DNA from 3 places in the Terrabacter sp. 2TAF16 genome. Region 3 is predicted to be linked to each of the others. Evidence: riboswitches for the same ligand, from Rfam matches in the RefSeq annotation. Region 3 holds a riboswitch; each other region holds the start of a gene.
The links. Region 3 has a riboswitch for S-adenosylmethionine ahead of AB4Z14_RS20385 (bifunctional o-acetylhomoserine/o-acetylserine sulfhydrylase). Riboswitches for the same ligand answer to the same signal wherever they lie in the genome.

Region 1 (2,254 bases), on a different contig from region 3:
CGGCCAGGTCGTCCCCGGCAAGGTCACCAAGCTCGTCCCCTTCGGTGCGTTCGTGCGCGTCGAGGACGGCATCGAGGGCCTCGTCCACATCTCCGAGCTGGCCGAGCGCCACGTGGAGCTGCCGGAGCAGGTCGTCAACGTCGGCGACGAGATCTTCGTCAAGGTCATCGACATCGACCTCGAGCGTCGCCGCATCTCGCTGTCGCTCAAGCAGGCCAACGACCAGGCCGTCGCGGCGTCGGAGTTCGACCCGACCCTCTACGGCATGGCCGCCGAGTACGACGAGCAGGGCAACTACAAGTACCCCGAGGGCTTCGACCCGGAGACGAACGAGTGGCTCGAGGGCTTCGACGCCCAGCGCGAGAAGTGGGAGCGTCAGTACGCCGACGCCCACGCTCGCTGGGAGTCCCACAAGGCCCAGGTCGACGCCGCGACGAAGGCCGACGCCGAGGCTGCGGCCAACGCCGGCTCCGCGACGTCGTACTCGTCCGCGACCGGTGACGTCGCCGAGGCCGGCGACGCCGACCGCGGCGAGCGCGCCCCGCGCAACGCCCCGGCCCCGGTCGAGGGCACGCTGGCTTCGGACGAGGCGCTCGCTGCGCTTCGCGAGAAGCTGACGGGCAACTGACGCCAGTCACTGCTCGGAGCGACACGCTCTGAAAGAGCCCCGGACCCCTGTGGTCCGGGGCTCTTTCGCGTCCTGCGTCTCAGGATGCAAGAAGGCTCAGGACTCATTTCCGACTGAATCACTAGGAATTCCGAGTTGCGTAGGAGCGTCGTTGCCCGCGAATTGCCTTGCGGCACAGACAAACCGGCGTTGCTGCGCGTGGTGGAAGAGCCTGTCGCACTGAGGAGAAAGCACGCATTTCGACGATTGACGGGCTGCCCAGCGCCTTCGTAGTGTCGTCGACAGGTCAAGAGTTCCAGCGTCAAGCCCCGGCTCGCTGGACAGCAACCCTCCACCGCGGCGGGGTGCTCCGGGTGAGGACCAGGCCGTCGCCAGCAGGCGACGGCAAGCGCGGACTCGAAGTGGTCGGGTCCAGGACCGAGGAGCCGACATGGCGCGCACGACGAGCACCCACCTCGTGCTCCGCCGCCACGTCGACCTGCTCCGCGTGTCCAGCGCGCTCTGTCGTCCCTGACGACGTCCTGGCCGCCGAGACCTCGGCCGGCCGGTCGGCGCCCGGCCCAGCGGTGACCCCGTGGGGCTCGGACGCCAGCACGCACCCCCGCGGCCGCCGCCGCGCCCTGCCACCCGTCCGGTGACGGGTGCCCGAGCCATCCCTCCAGGAGCCTCACGTGCCATCCCTCTCCACGGTCCGGCGCTCAGCGCCGCCGACCACCACGTCGTCATCGTCGTCCTCGCCGCCTTCGCCGGCCGAGCCCACGGCGGGAGCGTCGACGTCCGCCCTCTCGGCCGCCCCGGCGCCGGCAACCCACTCGGTCCCGCCGTCCGGAGGCGGGCCGGTCCTCACCGTCGTCCCGCGGCGCAACCCGTGGACATGGGTCGGCGTCGCCGGCGTCGGACTGCTCGTGGCGATGTTCGTCAACGGCCTCGTCACCAACCCCGGCTGGGACTGGGCGACCTTCGGTCGCTACTTCGCCACCGAAACCGTCATCCGGGCTCTCGGCACGACGATCCAGCTCACCGTCCTCGGGACCGTGGCCGGCTTCGCCCTGGGGCTCGTCCTCGCGGCCATGCGACTGTCGTCCAACGCGTTCCTGCGGACCGTCGCGTGGGCCTACATCTGGGCGTTCCGGTCGATCCCGCTCATCGTCCAGCTGCTCTTCTGGTTCAACATCGCCTACCTCTACCAGACGATCAGCGTCGGGCTGCCGTTCGGGCCGTCCTTCGGCAGCGTCGAGACCAACGACCTCTTCGGGGCCCTGGGCGCCGCGGTGCTCGGGCTCGCCCTGCACCAGGCGGCCTACGCGGCCGAGATCATCCGCGGCGGCATCCTCTCCGTCGACGAGGGGCAACGCGAGGCGGCCTCGGCGCTCGGCATCCCGCGGCGCCGCCAGTTCGCGAGGATCGTCCTGCCGCAGGCGATGCGCTCGATCCTGCCCAACGCCGCCAACGAGGTGATCAGCCTCTTCAAGGGCACCTCGATCGTCTCCGTGCTCGCGATCCCGGAGCTCTTCTACCAGGTGCAGGTGATCTACGGCCGCAACTCCCGCGTCGTGCCGCTGCTCCTCGTGGCGACGGTCTGGTACATCATCCTCACGACGCTCCTGTCGATCGGGCAGTACTACG
Region 2 (2,254 bases), on a different contig from region 3:
ACGCCCTCGAGCGTGCTGCCGAGGCCGATGCTGGCGCGGACCGCGGTGGCGGAACGCTCGCCCCACGGGTCCTCGAGGAGCTCGTCGACGAGCAGGTGGGCGCAGAACTTGCCGTCCCGCACGCCGATGCCGTGCTCGACGGAGAGGACCTGCGAGACGAGCGAGGAGTCCCAGCCGTCCATGGTGAAGGCGACGACGCCGACCCGGTCGCTGTCGTCACCGAAGATCGACAGGACCTCGACGCCCGCGACGTCGTCGAGTCCGGCGCGGAGCCGCTCGAGGAGGCGGGTCTCGTGCTCCTCGATGGCCTCGCGGTGCCGGCGGATCGTCGAGCAGGCCGCGGCGAGGGCGATGGCGCCGATGACGTTGGGGCTGCCGCCCTCGTGGCGCGCCGGCCCGGTCGCCCACGTGGTGCCGTCCTCGGTCACCGAGCGCGTCGCGCCGCCACCGAGCAGGTAGGGGTTGCCGGCGTCGAGCCAGTCGGAGCGCCCGGCGAGGACGCCCGCGCCGTAGGGGGCGTACGTCTTGTGCCCCGAGAACGCGACGTAGTCGGCGTCCCACGCGGCGAGGTCGATGGTGCGGTGCGCCGAGAGCTGGGCCGCGTCGACGGCGATCCGGGCGCCGTGCTCGTGCGCCAGGGTGGCGAAGCGCTCGACCGGCCAGACCTCTCCCGTCACGTTCGAGGCGGCCGCGACGACGACGAGGCGGTGGCGCGACGGGTGGTCGGTCAGCGCCTCCTCGAGCAGGGCGTGCGCGTCCTCGACGGTCTGCGGGACGGGGAGGCGCACGGTGCGGAAGCGGCCCCAGGGCAGCAAGGTCGAGTGGTGCTCGGTGCCGAAGACGAAGACCGTCGTGCGGCTCGGCAGCGCCTTGCTCAGCAGGGCCCACGAGTCGGTCGTCGTCCGGGTGAAGATGACGGAGTCGCCCTCACGCGCGCCGACGAAGGCGGCGACCTCGGCGCGGGCCTGCTCGTACCACGCGCTCGTCAGCCGCGAGGCGAACCCGGCGCCGCGGTGCACGGACGAGTAGGTCTCGAGCGCGCGGTCGACCGCGGCCTGGACCGTCTCGAGCGCCGGCGTCGAGGCCGCGTGGTCGAGGTTGGCGTATGCCGTGTCGCCGTGGAGCGTGGGCACGCGCAGTCCCGCGCCGACGACGGTGGGCAGCGTGCGCGCCTCGGGCACGACGTGCAGGGCGCGGGTGCGCACGACGGGTGCGGGGGAGCCGCCACAGAGGGAGGCCGCTGGGTGCGTCGAGGGAAGGACCGACATGGGAGTGCTCCTGGGTCATGGGACCCACCCGGTGCAGGTCCGCGCTTGCCGACCTCGATCACACGTTCAGACCGAGGATGGCCTGGTCGTCACCCGGAGCACCCCACCGCGGAGGAGGGTTGCTGGCCAGCGAGCCGGGGCTTGTCACTGGCACTCATGACCTGCGCCCGACGATAAAGGGGTCGGTCGCCGGCTGTCCACCGCCCGGTCCCCGGGTGTCGCGATCTGAGACGCCGACCCCGCCGGGGCCCTCGCGGGACGACGGCGGGCGCGGCCACGGCATACGGCGGCCGCGTCCGACTGGTCAGCCCTGTTGCGCGTGTGACGCGTGAGTTCAGCGGTGCGTTGACGTACGGTGCGAGCATGGCGTCACGTCCGTCCACCAACCAGCGCTCGAGCTCCGCCGCGGCCACCCGTGCCAAGGGGTCCGCGGGCAGCGCCTCGTCACGCCCTCCGGCAGCCCGGGGCGGCCGGCCCGCGCAGCGCAAGCCCGCGGCCCGCAAGCCCGCCGCCAAGACCGCGTCCAAGACGCGGGGCGGAGGCCTCCCCTTCCCGCTCGGCGCGATGCGCAACACGTGGATGGGCGTCTCGCACATGGCGGGGGGAGCGGTGCGCCGCGTCGGCCACAGTGCCGCCGACCTCGAGCCGGAGCACCGCCGCGACGGCATCGGCTTCGCGCTCATCGCGCTCGCCGTCGTCGTCGCCGCCCGTGAGTGGTGGGGCGTCTCCGGCACCTTCGGCCAGGTGGTGCACGCCGTCTTCGCCGGCACCTTCGGCCGCGTCGCCTACGCCGTCCCGCTCGTGCTGCTCGCCCTCGGCCTGCGCATGCTGCGCGCCCCCCAGGACGACGCCGCGACCAACCGCGTCGTCGTCGGCACCATCGCCCTGACCTTCGCCGCGTGCGGTCTGTCGCACCTTGCCGACGGCATCCCCAACCCGCCCGACGGCGCCGACGGCATGCGTGCCGCCGGCGGCATCCTCGGCTT
Region 3 (2,254 bases):
CCCTGGGCGATGAGGAACGCGTTGAAGGGCGACGCGGCCGGGCCGAGGTCGCGCAGCAGCTGGACGCGGGCCTTGAGGATGAAGGCGAGGTTGGCGCCGAGCGGGCTGCCGACGCCGAGGTCGCGGGCGAAGACGAGCCCGTGGTAGCTCTCCTCGGGCGTGTTGTAGTTGGGGAACTTCTCCGGGTCGGCGCCGAAGTCGAACGTGCCCGCGTCGACGATGACGCCGGCGATCGAGGTGCCGTGACCGCCGAGGTACTTCGTCGCCGAGTGCACGACGATGTCGGCGCCCCACTCGATGGGGCGGATGAGGTAGGGCGTCGCGACGGTGTTGTCGACGACGAGCGGTACGCCGTGCTCGTGCGCGAGGGCCGCGACGGCCTCGATGTCGAGGATCTCGCTCTTGGGGTTGGCGATGGTCTCGCCGAAGAGGAGCTTGGTGTTGGGGCGGATCGCCGCGCGCCACGAGTCGATCGACGTCGGGTCCTCGACGAAGCCGACCTCGATGCCGAACTTCGGCAGCGTGTGCTTGAAGAGGTTGAACGTCCCGCCGTAGAGGCTGGGGGAGACGACGACGTGGTCGCCCGCCTCGGCGATGTTGAGCACGGCGAGCGTCTCGGCAGCCTGGCCCGAGGCCACGAGGAGGGCGCCCACGCCGCCCTCGAGTGCCGCGATCCGCTGCTCGACGACGTCGGTCGTCGGGTTCATCAGACGGGTGTAGATGTTGCCGAACTCCTTGAGCCCGAAGAGGTTCGCGGCGTGGTCGGTGTCGTTGAAGACGTAGCTCGTCGTCTGGTAGATCGGCAGCGCGCGGGCCCCCGTGGCACTGTCGGGGGCCTGGCCGGCGTGGATCTGCTTGGTCTCGAAGGACCAGTTGGGCTCGGTCATCGGTCGTCCTGCTCTTCCTGGGTCGTGTCGCTGACCGGGGTCCCGTGTCACCGGGCCCCGTGCACCGACGGGTCGGTGCGGGAGAGAGGCTCTCCGCGCTTGCACGAGCGCCGGGTGGCGTCGACGGGCCAGGTCTTCACCCGGGGCACCCCACCGCGGTTGGAGGGTTGCCGGCCAGCGAGCCGGGGCTTGTCGCTGGCGCTCATGACCTACCGGCGAGTGTACGTATGCGTGTCCGCCAGGTGGGAGGCCATGTCCTCATCGTGGACGGGCCCTTTCCGACGAGCGTTCCCGATCGGCGCAGGGCCGCGTCGAACCGGACGGGATGGCTTGCAGGGCAGACCAGTTCGTTGTCCACAGGGGTGGCCTACCTCTTGAAAGTCGCTCGAACACCTGTTCTGCATATCTGCTTGGGTGAAGTAGGATCTGTGGATGACCGCGAATCCGGTTCGGGGAGTGGACTACCCGTCCACCTACCAGCAGCTGCTGGAGTGGTTCCCGGACAACCAGTCCTGCCTGGACTACCTGGCCGGACTGCGCTGGCCCGACGGGTTCGTGTGCCCGAAGTGCGAAGCCACTGAGTTCTGGCGCACCGGTGCCGGGCTGTGGATGTGCCGGGCCTGCGGGCGGCGCACGTCGGTCACCGCTGGAACGATCTTCGACCGGACGCGGACGCCGTTGTCGACCTGGTTCGCGGCGATCTGGTTCCTGACCTCGCAGAAGAACGGGATGTCCGCACTCGGCCTGCAACGGGTCCTCGGGTTCGGCTCCTACGAGACGGCGTGGGCCTGGATGCACAAGCTGCGCCGGGCGATGGTCCGCCCGGAGCGGGACAAGCTGTCCGGGATCGTGGAGCTCGACGAGACGATGATCGGCGGCGTCACCCGCGGCCGGATGGGCGGCTACGGCGACAAGGTCGCGGTCATGATCGCCATAGAACACAACGAAACCCGCCGCCTGGGCCGAGTCCGGCTCGGCGTCGCCACCCAGCCCGGAACCGCCGAGCTGGTCGACTTCGCCACCCGGGTCATCGAGCCCGGATCAACGATCCGCACCGACGGCGCCCGCACCCTGCGCCGGCTCGCCGACCTCGGCTACACCCACGAGTTCACCCTCGGCTACTCCGCGCCCGACAAGGCCAGCGTGCTGCCCGGAGTGCACCTGGTGGCCTCACTGCTCAAGCGCTGGCTGATCGGCACCCTGCACTTCCGCGTCGAGGAGGCACACCTGCCCTACTACCTCGACGAGTACACCTTCCGGTTCAACCGCCGCAACGCGAAGTCACGAGGACTGCTCTTCTATCGGCTGCTCGAGCAAGCCGTCGACACCGACCCGCACCCGCTCAAGGGCCTGCTCAAGCCAGAAAC

Region 1: linked by a shared signal. The riboswitch ahead of AB4Z14_RS01635 (putative leader peptide) and the one ahead of AB4Z14_RS20385 (bifunctional o-acetylhomoserine/o-acetylserine sulfhydrylase) in region 3 are both predicted to bind S-adenosylmethionine.
Region 2: linked by a shared signal. The riboswitch ahead of AB4Z14_RS07930 (aminotransferase class V-fold PLP-dependent enzyme) and the one ahead of AB4Z14_RS20385 (bifunctional o-acetylhomoserine/o-acetylserine sulfhydrylase) in region 3 are both predicted to bind S-adenosylmethionine.

What each region holds. Positions count from the first base shown of each region.
Region 1 covers NZ_JBFRFZ010000001.1:344,949-347,202, reverse strand. The annotation lists gene rpsA (30S ribosomal protein S1) at 1-628, shown strand, start outside; SAM riboswitch class IV at 913-1,025, shown strand; gene AB4Z14_RS01635 (putative leader peptide) at 1,059-1,142, shown strand; gene AB4Z14_RS01630 (amino acid ABC transporter permease) at 1,300-2,254, shown strand, end outside.
Region 2 covers NZ_JBFRFZ010000005.1:149,966-152,219, reverse strand. The annotation lists gene AB4Z14_RS07930 (aminotransferase class V-fold PLP-dependent enzyme) at 1-1,268, opposite strand, end outside; SAM riboswitch class IV at 1,305-1,430, opposite strand; gene AB4Z14_RS07925 (DNA translocase FtsK 4TM domain-containing protein) at 1,632-2,254, shown strand, end outside.
Region 3 covers NZ_JBFRFZ010000018.1:63,964-66,217, forward strand. The annotation lists gene AB4Z14_RS20385 (bifunctional o-acetylhomoserine/o-acetylserine sulfhydrylase) at 1-887, opposite strand, end outside; SAM riboswitch class IV at 978-1,097, opposite strand; gene AB4Z14_RS20390 (IS1595 family transposase) at 1,320-2,254, shown strand, end outside.